Linked DNA regions of Tautonia rosea. Each later gene encodes a partner of the first gene's protein in a complex. Links are inferred from orthologs where the notes say so. Each region holds a gene or a part of one and is shown on either strand. Other genes may lie near its edges. The genes, in order: tsaD and tsaB.

The links.
Region 2: the proteins of tsaD (region 1) and tsaB are in contact, whole or in part, in a solved structure (PDB 4WQ4), measured with the Escherichia coli proteins. The link is inferred for Tautonia rosea from one-to-one orthologs.

The regions. Positions count from the first base shown.
Region 1 is NZ_JABBYO010000002.1:129,905-140,149, forward strand. Bases 3,539-6,508 are described here. They hold tsaD (tRNA (adenosine(37)-N6)-threonylcarbamoyltransferase complex transferase subunit TsaD), read left to right. Parts: upstream 3,539-4,471; coding sequence 4,472-5,545; downstream 5,546-6,508. Other genes in these bases: HG800_RS03290 (S41 family peptidase), read left to right, coding at 3,539-3,964; HG800_RS03295 (hypothetical protein), read left to right, coding at 4,144-4,293; HG800_RS03305 (HAD family hydrolase), read left to right, coding at 5,712-6,431. In the rest of the region: HG800_RS03275 (sensor histidine kinase), read right to left, coding at 1-329; HG800_RS03280 (response regulator), read right to left, coding at 338-778; HG800_RS03285 (sensor histidine kinase), read right to left, coding at 875-2,401; more of HG800_RS03290, read left to right, coding at 2,573-3,538; HG800_RS03310 (carbon-nitrogen hydrolase), read left to right, coding at 6,571-7,458; HG800_RS03315 (acyl-CoA dehydrogenase family protein), read right to left, coding at 7,547-8,692; HG800_RS03320 (agmatine deiminase family protein), read left to right, coding at 9,003-10,124.
Region 2 is NZ_JABBYO010000004.1:535,607-545,863, reverse strand. What follows is about bases 4,610-7,591. They hold tsaB (tRNA (adenosine(37)-N6)-threonylcarbamoyltransferase complex dimerization subunit type 1 TsaB), read left to right. Parts: upstream 4,610-5,748; coding sequence 5,749-6,435; downstream 6,436-7,591. Other genes in these bases: zwf (glucose-6-phosphate dehydrogenase), read left to right, coding at 7,418-7,591; HG800_RS09720 (class I SAM-dependent methyltransferase), read left to right, coding at 6,469-7,308; HG800_RS09730 (metallophosphoesterase family protein), read right to left, coding at 4,727-5,539; HG800_RS09735 (hypothetical protein), read left to right, coding at 4,610-4,730. Also shown: HG800_RS09750 (ribokinase), read right to left, coding at 1-573; HG800_RS09745 (tRNA modification GTPase), read right to left, coding at 581-1,918; HG800_RS09740 (YidC/Oxa1 family insertase periplasmic-domain containing protein), read right to left, coding at 2,017-4,359; more of HG800_RS09735, read left to right, coding at 4,584-4,609; more of zwf, read left to right, coding at 7,592-8,977; HG800_RS09710 (metallophosphoesterase family protein), read right to left, coding at 9,023-9,928; HG800_RS28200 (CPBP family glutamic-type intramembrane protease), read right to left, coding at 9,992-10,257. UniProt on the Escherichia coli protein: Required for the formation of a threonylcarbamoyl group on adenosine at position 37 (t(6)A37) in tRNAs that read codons beginning with adenine.

The DNA.
Region 1 (10,245 bases):
AGGAAGTCTTGCGCGCCGCGCTGGAGGGCATCGGCGGCGAAATCGAGATCATCGAGCGAGGTCAGGACGACGACCGGCAGCTCGGGTCGGGCTTCCAGGACAGCGGCAAGTGTGTGGGCGAGGCTGCTATCGGGCAAGACCAGGTCGAGAAGCAGCGCATGCAACTCGTCGGCCTGTGCCAGGCGTTGCCGGGCTCCGGCGAGGCAATCAACGTGTTCGAGGATGACGGGACGACCCTTGGGCCGCGATCGGACAAGATGCTGTCGGATCAAGTCGGCGTGGTCCGGGTCATCCTCGACGAGCAGCACGCGCAGGGGTTGCGAGGCCATGAGGGGTTTCACTCGTCGGTCCGGGGTGGGAGGACGTTCCAGACTCCCCAGTAAAGGCTGAGGTCATTGACCATCTGGCGGAATTTCTCGAAGTCGACGGGCTTGACCAGATAGCTGTTGACGTGGTGCTCGTAGGCCCGTTCGCGGTCGGCCTCGGCGTCGGAGGTGGTAAGGATGACGACGGGCAGGTCGCGCAGGTCGTCGTCGGCCCGAATGGCAGCGAGGACTTCAAGGCCGTCGAGCTTTGGCAGCTTCAGGTCGAGCAGGACGACGTCGGGCCGCTCGGCGTCGGGGTACTTTTCTTCGCGGCGGAGGAAGGCCAGGGCCTCGACCCCATCGGAGACGTGGGTCACGGAGTTGGCCACCCGGGCGCGTCGGAGGTTTCGTTTGACGAGTTCGGCGTGGTCCTCGTCGTCTTCCACGAGCAGGAATTTGACCATGCGGCTCATTGGTGAGGAGATCCTTTCCAGGAGAACACGATTGCTCGGCGAGGCGACGGCTTGAGGGGATTGGGGAGGAACACCGGGACAGGAGCAGGGTTCCGATCACGGCGATCCACATTCCGGGCCGTCGGGATCGGAGTGATCAGGCAAGGCGATCCAGAAGGTTGCTCCCTGGCCCGGTTCGGAATCGACCCAGGCGCGGCCGCGAAGCACCGAGGCAACCTTGGCCACCGAGGCCAGGCCGACACCAGTGCCAGGCTTGGCGGTATCGAGCCGCTGGAACAGACCAAAGATCTTCTGATGATATTCCGGGGCAATGCCCGGTCCGGTGTCGCGGACGAACATAAGGACCTGACCCTCCTCGTGACGACCGCCGAGCGTCACGAGCGTGCCGGGTTGATCGCAGGCGTATTTCAGGGCGTTTTCAAGGAGGTTTTCGAGGGCTCGGGAGAGGTCGCGATCGACGGCGAAGACCCCCTCGGGTAGCTCGGGATCGACCTCCAGCCGGGCCTCGCGTTCTTCGAATCGAGGGCGCAAGACTTCGGCGACCTCGTGGACGAGTCGGGGCAGGTCGAGCGATTTCGGCGGGGAGTCGGAGCGGCCGATTCGGCTCAGTTCCAGCAGGTCGTCGATGAGCTGGTTCATTCGAGTCACGGCGTTCCGGACCCGTCGGGCGGCGTCGAGGGCCGATTCGGTGTCGCCGGCTTCGAGGTCTTCTTCGAGGAGTCCGACGTAGCCGGTGCAGGTGACCAGGGGACTTTTCAGGTCGTGCGAGACGGTGTAGACGAACTGTTCCAGCTCGTCGCTCCGGCGACGAAGATCGCGGCCGATGGAGACCAGCCGACGTTCCATCGCTCGGCGGCTGGTCACGTCCTGGGCAATGATTGAAGCGCCGACGATTGCCGAGCGAGTATCTCGGATCGGTGCCATGCGAAGCGAGAGTTCGAGGCGGTCGCCGTTGTCTCGGCGATGTTCGACGACATGCCCCGAGATGGTTTCGCCGCGAAGGACTCGAGGGAGGAGATCGGGCAAGAGATCGAGCCGGATCCAGGGGGCGAGCGAGGCGGCCGACTGACCGAGCATGATGTCGGAAGGTTGGCCGAAGAGGCGTTCGGACCCGCCATCGCAGGCAATCACGACGCCGTCATGATCGAGGCCGAGGATGGCGTCGTCGTCCGCGTTGATGATCGCGGCGAGGTAGGCGTTGCGGTCGAGAGCGCGGCGCAGATCGTCCGTATCCTGGATGGAGCCGGCAAACGTGACGATGGGGCGATCCTCGGAAGGTGGAGCACCCCGGACGCGGAACCACTGGGCTCCGGATTCGGTCTGAAGGCGGAAGGTGACGTCCAGCTCGCCTCGGGTTGTCGCATGATCGAGTGCCGACTCAAAGGCGGCGGCATCGTCCGCGAGCATTCGACTCCGGACGGCATCCCAGGTGGGAGGCAAGGGGCTAGAGGAGGAACCTCCGAGCAACACCGAGGCCCGAGGGGAGAACCAGACCATCCCGGTCGGCACGTCCCACTCCCAGAGGCCTTCGGTCGAGCCGTGGATGGCTCGAAGCAACCGGGTCACGTCCGCCTCGGTCAGCGGGGGAAGGTCGGGAATGGTTCGCCTGGTTCGTTCCGTCATCCATCCAGGTCCTTTTCGCGAGCGCTTGCCCGTCCTGCCCTTTGAAGACTAGGATTATAACGTTCGACCGTCGAGAATCGCACCACCCTGAGGCGTGATCGGATGATCGGGGAGCGTCTCGACGACCGCAAAACGACCTGATCGGCCCCTCATTGAGGAGGATTCCGGCCCATGCCGCAACGCAACCTGCTGGCCATCGCGGCCGTCGGCCTTGCCTCGATCGCCTGCTGGCAGACGAGCCGGGGTGATTCGAAGGATTCGAAAGATGAGCTGATGGAGCTGTACGGCGTCTTCATTGATGCCGTTGAACAGGTCGAGTCGAATTACGTCCGGGACGTCTCGCGACGGGAGCTTCTGGAATCGGCCCTTCAAGGGATGCTCCAGAACCTCGACCCGCACTCGACCTATTACAGCGAGTCGGAGTGGAAGAAGTTTCAGCGCACGTTTGAAGGCAGCTTCAGCGGGATTGGCATTCAGGTTGAGGTGGACGCCAAGAGCAAGCGGTTGAAAGTGCTTGCGCCGCTCATCGGGACTCCTGCCTATCAGGCGGGAATTCTGGCTGGCGACCTGATTCTCGAGGTCGATGGCGAATCGACCGAAGGGATCACCCAGGACAAGGCCGTGGAGATGCTCCAGGGAAGGCCGGGGACCTCGGTGAAATTGACAGTCTTGCATCCGGGGAGCGAGAAGTCGGAAACCCTGGAAGTGACCCGCGAGGTGATTGCCTCGGAGAGTGTGCTGGGCGTGGACCGCCGGGCGGACGACTCCTGGGAATACTTCGTCGATCCCGAGGCGAAGATCGGCTACATCCGCGTGAGCAGCTTCTACCAGTCGACCGCGGCCGATATCCGCCGCGCCCTGGAACAGCTCAAGAGCGAAGGAATGGAAGCCTTGATTCTCGACCTGCGGACCAATCCCGGCGGCCTCCTCTCGGCGGCGGTGGAGGTGTCCGACCTGTTCGTTGACGGGGGCGTGATCGTCAGCACGAAGGGGAGGAATACGCGAGAGCGTCGTTTCATGGCCAACAGCAGCGGTACCTACGACGGCTTCGCGATGGTCATCCTTGTGAACAGCCACTCGGCCTCGGCCGCGGAAATCGTTTCGGCCTGCCTGCAAGACGCCGGCCGGGCGAAGGTGGTGGGGGAGCGATCGTTCGGTAAGGGGTCGGTGCAGAACATCATCCCACTCGAAGGCGGGGCCAGTTTCCTGAAGCTGACGGTCGAGAGCTACTTCCGCCCATCGGGAGGGAACATCCACAAGTTCCCGGACATGACCGACGAGGATGAGTGGGGTGTCTCTCCCAGCGAAGGGCTGGCCGTCGAATTGTCGCCCGAGGAATACGTTCGTTGGGAACTCTCCCGACGGCGCAAGGACGTCACCTCACGAATTGCGCGACGGGTGGCAGAAGAAGAACAGGACGAAGGTGAAGTAACGGCCGACCGTCAACTTGACAAGGCCCTGGAATTCCTCCGTGCTGAGCTGGGTGGGCCGGAATCGGACGATCAGGCCAAGGAGTCGGACGACTCGGTGACGGAGGAGGAGCCCGAACCGTCGACGCGTTGAGCGGAAGAACGCTCGGGGCCCGCGCCCCGAGCGATTCCTGGGGGGCCTCTCTGCCAGCGTTCCTGGACCGATCGGAGAGCAAGGCGACCCATGGATGAGGCTTTCGACATCTGGCGATTCCTGCAGGACCAGCTGGTGGTCGCTCGACGGTTCCAGGACCGCGTGGATCACGATCCGGAGTGGTCGGAAGCCCGACGAATCGTCCCTTCTGGAGCTTTCGCATTCCGTCGACTGGTCTCCCGCTCGATCATGCCCAGGCCCAGGCGATGACGGAGGGAGCCCTGCCGGTGATCCAGCAGCCGGATGGCTTGCAGGAGGTGGTGGATTAGGAGCTCCAGGCGGATTTTCTCGTGACAAGCTGGCGAGGCGAGGAAGCGGACCGCCAGCTTGACTCCCTTCGTCGAGGAGCCCGATTTCTGATCCGGAGTCCTGACGGGTTGTTGCTCGAGCCGGATGTTCAGTCGGGAATTGTGGATTGATGCCGTAACCTGCGAGCCGAATGCGACCGTGACCGATCCCCTCTTGCTCCTGGCGATTGAGACAACTTGTGATGAAACCGGTGCCGCCGTGCTCGAAGGCCCGAGGCCCCCGGGAGGCGGGGTGCCGCGAGTGCGGTCGAGCGTCGTGGCGTCTCAGGTGGAATTGCATGACCGCTTTGGCGGTGTGGTCCCCGAGATTGCCTCAAGAGAGCATGTGAGGCAGCTGTTGCCCATTGTGGACGAGGCGCTTCGGCAAGCGGGGGTTGGGCTTGATCAGATCGGCGCGGTGGCGGTAGCGACTCGTCCCGGTCTGGTCGGTTCGTTGGTGGTTGGCCTGACGGCGGCCAAAATGCTGGCGATGACGCTCGACGTCCCACTGGTGGCAGTTGATCATCTGGAAGCGCATTTGTATGCCTGTCAGTTGGCAGCGCCGGAGCGGGTGGTGTATCCGTGCGTCGGCCTGGTGGTGTCGGGGGGGCATACGAGCCTCTTTCGATGCGAAGGGCCGATTGAGGCGGAACTGCTCGGCGGCACGATCGACGACGCGGCGGGAGAGGCGTTTGATAAGGTCGCCAGTCTGCTGGGCCTCGGATATCCGGGGGGGCCCGGGGTCGAGCGAGCCGCGAAGGGCGGAAATCCGAAAGCCTATGCGTTTCCGAGGGCCTTTCTGCGTGAGGATCGGCTCGATTTCAGCTTCTCGGGCCTGAAAACGGCCGTGCTATATGCCCTTCGAGGGCAGGATTCGAGGGGGCGGACGGGGGCCGATCCGGGAACTCCCTCGCCGGAGGTCGTGGCCGATCTGGCGGCGAGTTTTCAGGAGGCTGTGGTGGAGGTCCTGGTGGCGAAGTGCCGCCAGGCCTTGCAGCAGACGGACCTGAGGAAGCTCGGGATCGGCGGTGGGGTCGCGGCAAATGGGAGGTTCCGTGATCAGGTAGCCGCAATGGCGAGCGATGAAGGAATTGAGCTGTTCATCCCGCCGATGGCGTTGTGCACCGACAACGCAGCGATGCTCGGCGTCGCGTTCCCAAAGCTCGCCGCAGGCCAGGGGGCCGAGCTTGACATCGACGTGACCGCCGGACTCGTGCGGCCGACCCGTCGCTGACTGACCCGGCCGGGAAGTGCGGAAGCGGGGAGTATTCCTCGATCCTGGGCTCGATGTCGGAGTCCCGGAACCCTTTTCGATTGGCTGAGAGGGTTCACAATAGGAAGTTGAGGCTGCGATTGCGGGCAATTGCAGCGACCCATTGACGCAGGGCGAGGGAGCAGCGATGGCCGATGACGGGAGGAGGTTCGACGGAATCGACGCGGTGGTGCTCGACGCGGTGGGCACCTTGATCGAGCCGAGCCCCTCGGTGGCGGAGGTCTATGCCGCGGCAGCTCATCGGCAGGGGATCGAGGCCGATCCCGACGTGGTGCGGGTGCGTTTCAAGGAGCATTTCCGGCGCGATGAGCTTGATGACCTGCGCGGTCCGATGGTCACGGATGAGGCGATCGAGTATCGCCGATGGCGGAGGATCGTCGGCGGGGTCTTGCCCGATTTGCCCGATCCGGACCGGGCCTTCCTGGAACTCTGGGAGCATTTCGGCCGCGCCGATGCCTGGCGATGTTTCGAGGACGTGGCCCCGGCACTGCGGTCCTTGCGAGCGGTCGGGCTGGCGATCCGGGTCGGCTCGAACTTCGACGGGCGGTTGCGAGGGGTGCTGCGAGGATTGCCCGAGGTGGCGGAGCTGGCCGAGGCGGTCTTGATCTCGTCGGAGGTCGGCTATCGGAAGCCGCACCCGTCGTTCTATCGGACCGCGTGCGACCATCTGGCCATGCCTCCGCACCGGGTGCTGTCGGTGGGCGACGACCCCGAGAATGACGTTGCCGGAGCCGGGAGGGCAGGCCTTCAGGCGGCGCTCGTGGATCGGTCGGGAAGGCAAGGGGATCGGCCGGGGGTGTTTCCTGATCTTGTGACGCTGGCCGAGACCTTCGGGGGCTGCCGCTGAGAGCTGTGTCGTCCTCTCACCACGCCATCAAGCTGAGTGGCTGCCAGCAGTCTCGGCGGTGCTGTTTACGCGGGCGATGGCGATTCGTGGTAGGATGTATGTCCTGGTCCCTCGATCTCTCGCGACGGAAGCCCTTTTGATGAGCCGATCGCCCCAGCCCTTCACCGTCGGTCTTGTGCAGATGCGTTGTTCGACCGACCCGGACGAGAATCTCCAGCGTGCTTGCGATTTCCTTCGAGAGGCCGCGAGCAAGGGGGCGCAGGTGACGTGCCTGCCCGAACTGTTCCGATCGCAGTATTTCTGCCAGACCGAGGATCACGCCAATTTCGACCTGGCCGAGCCGATTCCCGGCCCCTCGACCGAGGCGATCGGCGCGGTGGCGAAGGAGACGGGCATGGTGATCGTCGCTTCGCTCTTTGAGTGGAGGGCGGCGGGACTCTATCATAATACGGCGGTGGTGATTGATGCCGATGGGTCGATCCGAGGGAGGTATCGAAAGATGCACATTCCCGACGATCCGCTCTACTATGAGAAGTTTTATTTCACGCCCGGCGACCTCGGGTTCCAGTCGTTCCGGACGAGCCGGGCGAACGTCGGGACCTTGGTGTGCTGGGACCAGTGGTATCCCGAGGCGGCCCGCCTGACGGCGCTGAGGGGTGCGGATATTTTGTTCTATCCGACGGCCATCGGCTGGCATCCGAGCGAGAAGGACGAGTACGGCGAGGCCCAGGCCGACGCCTGGATGACCATGCAACGTGCCCACGCAATCGCCAACGGCGTGTTCGTCGCCGGCGTGAACCGGATCGGCCACGAGGGGGACCCGGCCGGCGGGATCGAGTTCTGGGGCGGCTCGTTCCTGGCCGATCCGTTCGGCCGTATTCTGGCGAAGGCGGGGCACGACACGGAGGAGGTCCTGGTCGTGGAGTGCGACCCGAAGCTCATGGAGACGACACGGCGGCACTGGCCGTTCTTGAGGGATCGGAGGATCGACGCGTATGCGCCGATCGTGGAGCGATTCTTGTCGTGAGATCGAGAGAGGCCAGGGGATCGATTCGCTGGCCTCTGGTTGAGGGAAAATCGATCAGGTCGACTCGGCTGGGTGGAAAATCACATGATCAGATTTTCATTCGGGCGGCGATGATGTTCCGTTGGATGTCGTTGGTGCCTGAGAAAATGACGCCGCCGACGCTGTCGCGGAGGTCGCGTTCGATGCCGTTCTCGGTGACATAGCCCTGGGCACCGAAGTGGCGGACGGCGTCGAGGGAGTTGGCGACGAAGCACTCGGAGACGTGGAGCTTGGCCATGGCGGCTTCGAGTGTGGCGTCCTCGCCTCGGGCTTTCTTGCGGGCGAAACCGTAGACGAGGGGGCGAGAGGTTTCGTAGCGGAGTTTCATGTCGACGAGTCGATGGGAAACGGCCTGGAACTTGCCGATCGACTGGCCGAACTGCTTGCGCTTGCGGGCGTGATCGACGCAGCGTTCGAGTTGTCGTCGCATGGTGCCGAGCGTGCCGGCGAGAATCGCGCCGCGTTCCCATTCGAGCGCGGCGTTGAAGACGCGGGCGCCTCGGCCTTCGCGTTCGAGGATGGCGTCGAGCGGTAGCTCGCAGTCTTCGAAGGCAAGTTCGGCCATGGGGGCGGTGCGCATGCCGAGCTTCGGGATCTCGCGGACGACGCGGAGGCCGGGGGTGTCCTTCGGGACGATGAAGGAGGTGAGGCCAAGTGCTCCCTTGCCGGGATCGACCGTGGCGAAGACGACGAGGACGTCGGCGATCGCGCCGCCGGTGATCCAGACCTTGCGACCGTTGAGGACCCAGCGGTCGCCGCGGCGATCGGCCTTCGTGCTCATGCTGAAGATGTCGGAGCCGGCCTCGGGCTCGCTGGCGGCGTTGGCGCCGAAGAGGGAGCCGTCGCAGAGGCCGGGGAGCCACCGGCGTTTCTGCTCCTCGGTGCCGAAGGCGAGGATCGGCATCGTCACCGTCCAGAGCGAGGCGCCGAGGGCGAAGACGAGGCCAGTGTCGTGGCAGCCGTAGCCGAGTCCCTCGACGGCGGCGACGGCGGAGACGAGGTCATCCGCACCACCTCCATATTCCTTGGGCACGGGAAGGCCGAGCAGGCCGAGCGATCCGCACTTGCGGTAGCCCTCGCGATGGAAGGTGCCGAGGCGGTCGCGACCGGCGACGTCGTCGCAAAGTTCGGAGCGGGCGAAGGTGACGGCAGCGTCGAACCAGGAGCGCTGGGCAGGGGTGAGCAGGTCGTCCATCGGGAAGCCTCCGTGCTCCTCGGCCAGAAAAAAAGGCACGCGATTTGATTCTCGATGACGCCAGTCTAGTCTGATGGCGATTCGTGGCAAGGGGAACTCTGAGATGATTGGGAGTCGAAGGCAGCGACTCGATTGCCCGGGAAGCCAACGATGATCGACCATCAGCGCGAGGAACCCAGAGGGAAGAGACGCACCAATGACCGAAGACGGATGATCGGTTAGGATGATCCGATCGCGGAGGCTGGGCAGACGGGACCCTCGCGCGACCTTGTCTCGAACGGGCCGAATCATGTCAATGAGCAACGAATCGTTGAGTGACGAACCGACCACCACCGAGACCCCGGCTGCGCTCGGCTATCGCTTGCCCGCGGAGTGGGAACCTCACGAGGCGACCTGGATTGCGTGGCCGCAGAATCGGGAGGATTGGCCGGGAAAATTCGAGCCGATTCGGTGGGTTTATGCGGAGATTGTGCGACATCTCAGCCGATCGGAGCTGGTCCGAATTTTTGTCGGCTCGAAGAAGGTCGAGCGGAAGGCGAATGAGGCCCTGACAAAGTCGGGGGTCGATCTGAGCCGGGTCGAGTGGGTGAGGAAAAAGACCGATCGAGGTTGGCTGCGCGACTCGGGGCCGATGTTCGTGGTGCGGGACCGCTCGCACGGCGAGAACGGGGAATTGCCTCCTGTCTCGCTGATCGACTGGAAGTTCAACGCCTGGTCCAAGTACCACCAATTCAAGCGGGACAACCGCGTCCCTCGGGTCGTAGCCGAGACACTTGCCTTGACCCGATGGGAGCCACGGACTCCGATCGACGGGACGCCCAAGCGAATCGTTCTGGAAGGCGGGGCGATTGATGTCAACGGTCGAGGAACCTTGATCACGACCGAAGAATGCTTGCTCTCGAAGCAACAGGAACGCAACCCCGGGCTTGACCGAGCGGATTACGAGCGGTTGCTGGGGCAGTACCTCGGCGTGACGAAGGTGATCTGGCTGGGGCAGGGGATCGAGGGAGACGATACACACGGGCATGTCGACGACATCACGCGATTTGTAGATCCGACGACGGTGGTGACGTGTGTTGAGGAGAACCCGAACGATCCGAACCACGCGAGGCTTCAGGAGAATCTGGAACGGCTCAGAGACGCCACCGATCAGGACAACCGGCCGTTACGCATTGTTGAGCTACCGATGCCCGAGCCGGTCGTGTTCGACGGGCAGCAGGTTCCGGCAAGTTATGCAAATTTTTACGTCGGAAATTCCGTAGTGCTGGTCCCGACGTTCAATGACCCGAAGGACCGCGTTGCACTGGGGATTCTCGCGGAGGTGTTTCCCGATCGGACAGTGGTGGGGATTCATGCCGTCGATTTGGTCTGGGGTCTGGGGACGTTGCACTGCTTGACGAGGGATCAGCCTCGCGGATCCCTGGACGGTTGAGTTCAAATCACACTGTCGCGCAGTGGACTTTGGTTTGAGTGGGTCCGGTTGCCGAGGGGCGTGGTCCATCGTTTGCAAGAGTCAGGTTGATCATGACACAGCCAAGCGATTCGAGTTCACC
Region 2 (10,257 bases), on another replicon or contig:
CGCTTCCTCCTGATTTGGTGTTAGAAGGTCCACATGCGAAAGTATTTTATTTTCTAAAATTGCCCGATCGGCTGGTGCGGGGTTCAGAATCGTCGTCATGCCGCTCGCCTTCGCACGTGACAGGCCCCGCGCGACGGTCGGCACCGGAACCTCCAGACAGGCCAGAAAGACGCCTCCCCTGGGAAACGCCGCATCGGGCAAGGCGTCGATGTCGTTCGGACTGAGGTGCGCACTCGCTCCAGGAGCAACGCCAATCAGATTCGCACCATCATCGCCGACGAAGATCAGGGCCACCTGATTCGCTACATCGGCCACGGTCTTCGCGAAGCTCAGATCGAGCCCCTCGCTTCGGTCATGCTCGATCAGCCATCGGCCGAAGTCGTCATCCCCAAGCGCAGTCAGAAACGTCACCTCAGCCCCGGCCCGCCGCGCCGCGATCGCCGCATTTGCCCCTTTTCCTCCTGGTCCTCGGAGCAATTCTCCGCCCAGCAAGGTCTCCCCCGGCCGAGGAAGCCTTGGCAAGCGAATCGTCAAATCATAACCACTCGATCCGAGCACGACGACACGGGACATGTGCGGCTCACTTTCCGATGCAAAAACGTCGGAAGATACGATCCAGGATAGCGTCATCGATCTCGGCGCCAATGACCCGCCCGAGTTCCTCGACCGCATCGCGAAGATCCACTGCCACCAGTTCGTCTCCCGCGTCGAGACGAATCGCCTCAGACGCATTCGCCAGGGCCCTCGACGCTCGCATCAGGCCATCGCGGCATCGGGCCGAGGTCATTCCGGTCGGATCGTGCTCAGCCGCCCGAGCCCGAAGGGACGAAGCAATGGCCTGTCGCAACTCGTCGAGCCCTCGGCCGGTGACAGCGCTGGTGACGATGGTCCCCTCGGGATGATCTCCGTTCGAGCGATCCATCTTGGTCCAAACGACCAACCGGGGCCGATCTCCGGGCAAGTCCACCACATGAGGAGCGTCAATCGATCGGCAGTCGAGCAGTAAATCGGCCCCGGCCGCCTGAGCGGCGCGAAGCGCCTGGGCTTCAGCCTCGATCGGGTCGCCCGTCTCGTCGATTCCGGCAGTGTCGATCAGATCGATTCGCAAACCCTCGCAGTGAATCGAGGCTGACAAATAATCGCGCGTTGTTCCGGCGATCGGGGACACAAGAGCATGATCCCCTCCGGTCAGGGCATTGAATAAGCGACTCTTTCCCGCATTAGGCGGCCCGACCAGGACCACCCGAGGCAACCCCGACGGCCGATCGCGCCCCTGGAACCGATCGGCCAGTGTGGCCAGTTCGATCGCGTCGCGGGCCAGATCGTCCGCCAGTCGCTGCCGACCGATCGGGTCCACATCGGCCTCGTCCACGAAATCAAGCCCTGCTTCCAGGTGAGCCAGTGTGTCGAGCAGACGATCTCTGACCCCCTCGATCGGCCCGGCCAGTCCACCCGCAAGCTGCTGTAATGCAACCTCAACCTGCATCAAAGATTGCGAGTCGATGACCGCCAGCACCGCTTCGGCTTGTGTCAAATCAATCCGGCCTGAGAGAAACGCCCTTAGCGTGAATTCTCCCGGCTCGGCGAGTCTTGCTCCTCGCTCAAGACAGAAGCCGAGCACCCGGCGGAGCAGGGGGGGCGAGCCAGTCGTATGAATTTCGGCCATTGGTTGGCCGGTGTATGTCCTCGATCCCGGCCAGAACGTCACCGAGGCGTCGAGCGGCAACCCATCCAGGTCGATCGTCCCAGTTCGCCACGACGGGCGATTGCGATCAGGCTCCGATCCCTCGGCGAGTTCAACAATCGCCCAGGCGATTGTCAGGGCCTCCGGACCCGAAAGCCTGACCAGCCCCCGCAACGCAGGTCCGGGGGGGCTGGCAATCGCGGCGATGGTGTCGGTCGTATCAAACGCGGCCATCGAGGGTTTGGCTCACCGTGGCCGGACTGGCGGCAGCTTCGGCCGCGACGATCCGTACGGAAGCGGAACGCACCAGGCCCCGCCTTCGGAATCGACGCTCAGCGCCGCTTGCCTGGCTTGGTCTTCTTTTTATTCGGTCGCGATCGGCTCGGATCAGGACCGGGACCGGGGGTGGAAGACGCCCCGGAACGTTCCAGTTCTCGTCGCTTCCGCTCCAGTTCCTCTCGGCGGTAGGTCGTTTCTTTGGAAGCTTCCTGGAGCAAATCGTTCAACTTCCGGGAGAGCCAACCGCCGGATCCGCCATTGGAATCAGGACCCTTGTCGCTCCCGCCGGGGCCTCTGCCCTTGCCGTCTCGGTCGGGGCCTTCCTCGCCGTCGGTGCCAATCGTTGGGGTCTTGCTCACCTTCGGCAAGAGCAAACGCTCGCTGATCGACCAGACACTACTGGTAATGAAGTACAAGGCCAGTCCGGCAGGCACGCGATAAAACATGAGCATCATGAAGACCATCATGAACTTCATGATTCGCTGCTGGGCTTCCTGTTCCGGCGTGGTTGCCGGAGGCGTAAACAGCTTCATCTGCAGCAGGAACAGGCCGATGACCCCGAGCGGTAAGAGGTTGAAGTACGGCCCCAGCAACGGCAGCGTAAACGGCAGCTTGTACAGCATGTCCGGCGCGGCCAGATTGTCGATCCAGAGAAATTGTGCCTGCCTCAACGACACGCTAACGTTCAACACCCGCCAGAGCGTCATGAAGATCGGAATCTGGATGAAGACCGGCAAGCAGCCACCAAGCGGGTTGATGCCGTACTTGCGATACAGAGCGAAGGTTTCCTGGGCAATCTTCTCGCGATCGTCCTTGTACTTCTCTCGGAGGGCCGCCATGTGAGGCGCCAGGTCCTGCATCTTCTTGGCCGAGGCCGCCTGTTTTCGGCTCAACGGGAACAGTGCGAGCCGGACAACCACCGTCAGCAAGATGATCGCAATGCCGTAACTGCCCCTCGTCCCGCCGAACCAGCCGGCAATCGTCTCCGTCAGCGAGTAAATTCCCGCCAGCAACGGAATGATGATATACACAGAGAGCAAGGCGACGATCGGATCGACAATCGCCCAGATCAGGTCCAGCAGCCAGCCAATGACCGGAATCCGGCCTACCTGACGATAGATCCCCAGCTCTTCGGCGCCGAACGGCAGCAACGCCGTCTCGGTCTTCGGGCCTGCGAAAACATCATATGAATGCGTTGTCTTCGATCCAGGCTCGACCTCGACCGGCTTCGAGATCAGGTCCACCGCCACATCGGCCTTTTTCAGCTCGTTCGGATCGGCGTCGACCACCGTCATGACCGCCTCAGCCACCTGATCGGCCGGTTTTTCAGGCTTCAAGAAGGTGGCGAAGTACTGGTTCTCGACCCCCGCGAAGATCGTCGGATAGACGTTATTGATGTAGTATTCGGGATTCTTGGCGACGTCGTAAGACGAGTACGTCACGACCTCAACGGTATTCCCTTCCTTCCCTTTGCCGAAATAGGAATTCCGGAAGGTATGCGTATACCACTCTCCCTCGATCGGGATTCCCGATGGTCCATCCAGACGATACAGCAGTTCCCGAGGCTCTCGCACCCCATCCGGCAATTCAAAGGTCAGGTCCAGCGCAACGGTATCTGTTCCTTTGAGCAATCGGTATGTCTTTGTGACGACAACAGGGGGCAAATCGGCCGGCTCGCGGATCGTGGTGCGGAAACTCAGCTGCTGGCCAATCTCGTTCCCCTGATCGTCCCGAAGGATCGCCACCGGATCGGCCTCGGCCTGGGCCGCCTCATCCAGTTCCTCGAACGGGACGCCGCCGACCAGCACCTGCCAGAGACGCCGATCCAGGTCGGAAATCGGCCGGAATACCCCGTCATCCGTCACGTTCAGCAGTTGCACCGCTAGCGGCCGATGCTCGGGAATGACCGAGCGCACCAGGGTCATCGGCCGTTTTCGAGGCTCTCCTTCTTGATACTCCGCGTTGTGCTGCGCAGATCGAATGCTGCGAACACTCGCCCCTCGCTGCTCTGCAACGACCTGAAGATGATAGCCGTCGGTCTCGGACTCCTCGACCGACCCAAGAATGAGCACTCCAGGATCCACCGTGGCAGCCGGCCGATCTTGCTCCTCCTCAACCGCCGAAGCGACCGAATCGAGGACAGGAGCATCCGAACCGCTCGCAGCTTCCGAACGATCTCCGGCGGGGTCCACCGCGTCGGCAAGCTCCTCGGCATCGGGCTTGATGTTCGGATCGGCCAGATCCGCCTCGGCAGCCTGTGGTGCCTCGGGCTCGCGCTCAGGAAGTAGGCCGAGACGACTGAGCGTGTAGTTCGTCCCGGTGATCAGGATCAGCGACAAGATCATAAACAGGAACAGTCGCTTCGGATCCTGGCTGGGATTCGGCTCGGTGCTCATCGGCTCGGGAACCTTGGGATCGGGGAATCAACGAATGGAGGATAATGCAAATCAGGCGGTGACAGGGAACATTGTTCCAACGATTCTTACGAACACTTGGATCGGAACCGAGCGTCCTCACCTCTGTCCGAGAGTGGTTCGACTCTCACACGTCAGGCAAGAATTTCAACGCGTGCCATTGACATCGCTTGGGACAACGTTCCAGCCGAATGAGCAAGGGTTTCATGACCGAACGCCCTGACAATCGGGTCGTGGTGGCTCGCGAACACCTTCCCTCACTCAGGACAAATGGCCTGCTTCCGATCGGTCGAGCCCGGCAAGGGTCGCTCGAACGGATCGACACGACCATTGGCGACGATCGTTTGCCTTAACGTCCCTGTCGAAGCCGATCGCCCAGGAACGGCTCCAACTCAGAAATGGCGTAGATCTTTTCAATCGTCGACTCGAAATCGTAAGGAATGCGACGGTAGAACAGCCGAGTCGGACCCGAGGGCGGTGCAGACGTCTCACCATCCGCCTCGGCGTCGGATCCAGAGGTCAAACTGTCTTCCACGATCAGGTAACAGGCTCGATTGTCGCCATCCCTCGGCTGACCCACCGAGCCGACGTTGACCATCACCTTGCCGTCTCCCAGCGTATACTCGTGGTCGATCTCCTCGGGAGCGTAAAATTGGTACCCCTCGGTAAAAATTCCGGGGACATGCGTATGACCCTGGAAACAATAGTGCTCCACCAGTTGAAACAGGCGTTCCATTTTCCGCTGATTATAGATGTCTTCCGGAAAAATGTACTCGCTCAACGGGTTCCGGGGCGAACCATGCACAAACAGATACGGTCCAGTTCGATAGGTCCGATGCAGTTCTGAGAGGAAATCCCAGCGCCGTTCTCGCTGTGCCGAGTCGCCACCGGTTTCCAGCTGATCGCGAGTCCAGAAGATGGCCCGTTCCGCTCCGATATTGAATCCATTCGGATCGAACAGGGCCCCTTCGTCGTGGTTGCCAAGCAGCGAAACCTCGCAATTCTGCATCACCAGGTCGATGCACTCCCTTGGGTTCGGGCCATACCCGATGATGTCACCCAGGCAGAAGATCTCGTCAATCCGCTGCTGTTGAATATCATCAAGCACGGCCTCCAACGCTTCGAGATTCCCGTGAATATCACTGATCAGGGCTCGACGCACGGGAGGATCTCCGGACCGAACCGGTAAGACGCACGACGGGAGGCTGGCGTCGCGCGGACGGAGACCGGTTTCGTTTGAGTTTCTCTGATGGTCAGAATAGGGTATCGTAGAATCAGGAACGCGGGAGGGTCAAGCCCAAGCCGGGATGGCACGCCAGGATGCGTCAGTCCTCCCCTTCGGCGACCCAATCCTCGCGAGGAAGACGCCCGGTGAACCTTCTGGCCCTCGACACCTCGACACTTCACTCCGCCGTCGCGCTTGGGCTCGACGACGGTGAATGCCTGATCGTTCAGCCCGAGCCCGGACCCAAGCATGGCCGCTTGCTCGTCCCGGCAATCCGCGACCTGCTCGACCGCGCCGGTCTTCGACCCCACGACCTCGACGCCGTGGCTGTCGCCATCGGTCCCGGATCGTTTACCGGACTCCGCGTCGGGGTCACGGCGGCCAAAACACTCGCCTTCGCCATCGGTTGCCCGATCGTCCCCGTCTCGACCCTGGAAATCCTTGCCTGCAACGCTCCCATTGAAGCCCTCCAGGTCGTCCCTGCAATCGACGCCCAACGCGGCGACCTCTTCTCAGCCTCCTTTCGCCGAAACGCTCCTGGCGACCCCTTGCTCCGCGAATCAACCGACCGGATCATGCCGGCCGACACCTGGGCCGCCGACCTTCCGACCGGGGCTTATGTCCTGTGTCCGACTCCCGACCGAATCGCCGCAGCGATTCCCGACCATGCCACGATCGGCCCTCCCGAACTGGCCAGGCCCCACGGTCGCGTCCTGCTCGACCTCGCCGCCCGGGCGCTCGCCGACGGTGATCTGGCCAATCCCTGGACTTTGGAACCGCGATACCTCCGCCGCAGCGCCGCCGAGGATAAACGCGACGCTCTGCCTCATTGATCCCGGCCGCACCGGAACCGGAACCGCCGCACGATGCCCGATCTCACCCAGTCGCGCACCATCTCGACCTACTCGCTCCAATGGAACCGCTACCGGATTCTCCGCCCGGAGGAAGACCGCGCAACCTTCCGCAATCGGACCGGATTGACCGGCGCCGATCTCGCCGGTTCTCTCGTCCTCGACGGCGGTTGCGGCATGGGTCGCTACGTCCGAGTCGCCGCCGAGGCCGGCGCCCGCGTTGTCGGTATCGACCTGAGCGAGGCCGTCCAGGCCGCCCGAGACCTCAACGCCGACCTGCCGATCGTCGGCCTGCTCCGTGCCGATCTCTTCCGCCTCCCTCTGCTGGAAGGAACGTTCGACCATATCTACTCTCTCGGTGTCCTTGACCACACGCCCGATCCTCGCCGCGCCTTCCTCTCCCTCGCGCGGCGCCTCAAACCGGGGGGCCGCATCGCCATTTGGGTTTACCAGAAGGAGCGTCCCGCACTGGAGGTGATCATCGAGGCCCATCGCGCCATCTCGACTCGCCTCCCCGTCTCGGTACTCGAAACGCTCAGCCGCTGGTCCGCGCCGATCGGCGGCCTGAAGCGCCGCCTGATGAACAGCCCGAACCGCCTCATTGCGCGGTCCGGTGTCGCACTCAACGTCCTGACCATCGGCGTTTCGATGCACCCCGATCCTGAGGTCCGCGTCTGCGACACGCTCGACTGGTACGCGCCGAAGTACGCCTCAAGGCACACCTTCGAGGAGGTTTCCTCCTGGTTCCGCGAGGCTGGTCTCGTGGACATCGAAGATCTCTCGGCACGTCAGACCTATTATCACAAGGGGCAAGGCAACGGCATCAACCTCGCCGGTCGTCGGCCCGAAGCGTGACCTGATCGTCCCCGACCGTTCGTCCGCTTGAAGCCTTCGGGCGTTCTGACGTACACTTCGAACCACGCTCCACACGCGAGACTCACAACGAGGCCCGGAGGCGGTACGGATGGCGGCATCGAGCCCAGACGATGGCAGCACAAACCCCCTGCGCGAGCATCTGCCGCAAACCTCTGGGGCCGATCCCTGCGCCATCGTTCTGTTCGGCTCGACCGGCGACCTGACCCACCGAAAGCTCGCCCCCGCCCTGTTCGAGCTGGCACTCTCGGGCGACCTGCCTGCGGGGTTCGCCGTCGTCGGCTTCGGCCGAAGACCCTGGAGCGATGACCAGTTCCGCGAGAATCTTCGGGAAACCCTCGCCAAGGAAAACGACGGTCGTGACTTCGACACCGCCTGGCAACGGTTCGCCCCGCATCTTGTCTTTGTCGAAGGCAATCTCGACAACCCCGAGTCCTTCGTCAAACTCCGCGAACGATTGGAGGAGGTCGATCGCTCTCACGAAACACGCGGCAATCGCCTGTTCTACCTCGCCGTCGCTCCCGAATTCTTTGCCCCGATCGTTTCCCAGCTCGGCGATGCCGGCCTGATTTACCCCGGCTATCAAGACGCTCCCTGGTCCCGCGTCGTCGTCGAGAAACCGTTCGGCCACGACTTGCAAAGCGCCCGGCAGCTCAACCGAGAGCTGCAATCCGTGCTCGACGAGCGGCAGATTTACCGAATCGACCATTATCTCGGCAAGGAAACCGTCCAGAACATCCTCGCCCTTCGCTTCGGCAACGCCATCTTCGAGCCGATCTGGAACCGCCGCCACATCGCCTCGGTTCAGATCACTGTCGCCGAGCGTGAAGGCATGGCCGGCGGCCGAGGAGCCTTCTACGACGGTGCAGGGGCGATCCGAGACATGGTCCAGAACCACATGATGCAGTTGCTCTGCCTCGTGGCGATGGAGCCTCCCGTCGACCTCTCGGCCGACTCGGTCCGGACCGAAAAGGTCAAGATTCTCCAGACCCTCCCCCGATGGACCCCCGAGCAGGTCGACCAGCATGTCGTCCGCGCCCAGTACGCAGCCGGATCGCTCCAGGGAGAAGACGTCATCGGCTTCCTCCAGGAAAAAGGGGTCGCCCCCGACTCGACGACCGAAACCTACGTCGCCCTCCGCGTCATGCTCAACACCTGGCGATGGGCCGGCGTCCCCTTCCTGCTCCGGACCGGCAAGCGGCTTCCCAAGCGAGCGACGGAGATCGCCATCGAGTTCCGCAACCCTCCCACCAACTTCTTCGAGGCCGACACCGAAGGTGGCTCGGCCGTCAATCAGCTCATCCTCAACATCCAGCCGAAGGAAGGGACTAGCCTCGGTTTTCAGGCCAAGATCCCCGGCTCCCGCCGCCGCCTCCGCTCCGTCCGTATGGATTTCCGCTACGGCACCGCCTTCGCTCGCCCCGCTCCCGAAGCCTATCAGCGCCTCTTGCTCGACGTGATGCTCGGTGATCCTACCCTCTTTACCCGTACCGACGAGGTCGAGGCCGCCTGGCAATTCATCACCCCAGTCCTTGACGCCTGGAACCGACCCGGCGCCCCTCCTCCTCACTCCTACGAGGCTGGCTCCTGGGGCCCCGATGCCGCCGACACCCTCGCTGCCGAGAACGAGATTCGCTGGCGGCGGCTCTGAGCCGCCGGCTCGGCGCAACCTTGTCGGTCGATCGCCTCTTCATGCCTACTCCTGAACCACGGTACTCGCCTGAGCGCCGAACAGGCGGAGGTCCGTCACCATCGGCATGATCGACCAGTCCATCCCCGTCCAGGCGTGATGCTTGACCGTGACCGATTGCTCAGTCAGGTCGATCTCCAGAAACCCCGGCGGCCGGCGGCCGGTCGGGTCGCGGAGCAGGGGGGCCCCCGCGTTCAGACTCAGCTGCTCTGGCACTTCGTGCGGCCGATGCGCCCAGGCCGCATGCACATGCCCACTGCAATAGAGATGAGGACCGACCCGCCGCAGCCAGCGAGCCACATCGGCCGCGTTGACCATCCGTTTCTTGCGCAGCTCCGATCGATAAGCCTCCGGCGCGGCCACCGGATAATGACAGGCAACGATCAACCGCTTCGGCTTCGGATGGGACGCCAGCAGCAATTCTCTCGCCTCACGAAACTGTGCCTCCGGCAATCGCCCGGTGGCCGAGAGGTGCGACCGAGTGGCGTCAAGCGCCAGAATGGCCGTCCGATCATCCTGCAGATACCTCAGCCACGGGAACGCATCACTTGGAGCGAACGCTCCGAACACCCGCTCAAACGCCCGCGTCCGCACCGAATGCGACGTGTATCGATCGTGATTCCCCGGCAAGATCGACACCCGATCCGCGTCCTCGAGTAGCGGCTCCAGAGCGACTCTCGCCTGCTCGAATTCGCGACGCAATGCCGTTGTCGTCAGGTCTCCCGTGATCAGCAAATGATCCGCCTTGATCGACCTCACCCGATCAACCACATCCTCCATGCGTTCCAGCCGAAACTTCTTCGCCCGGCCCGTAAACAGCTCGGCCATGCCCACAGCTCGCTTGCCCAGAAGCTTCACCGGATTGATTGAGTATCGCCAGATGTGAATATCAGACAGATGGACAATCTTCAACGTTCTTCCTCGAGACGATTGAGCTCCGTGAACCGGGCGGCCAGGCCCTCAACCCGCGTCTCGTCAACCCGCCCAGGGATCCACCACCACCAACAGATCGTACGCGAGATGCGTGCCAACGGCGATCCCGAACCCCCTGAAGATCATCACCCAGGCGAAGTAAACGCCTGCCAGCCATCGAAAGACAAACGTCGACCAGGAAAACGCTCCCGGCACTTCCCCCACATGGTGCGCCATCGAGAAGACCAGCGCCGAACCGCTCACGGCCATGGCCGTCGCCAGCACGTTAGGCATGTGCAAGACCCGGAGGACGGCATAACAGATCCCCA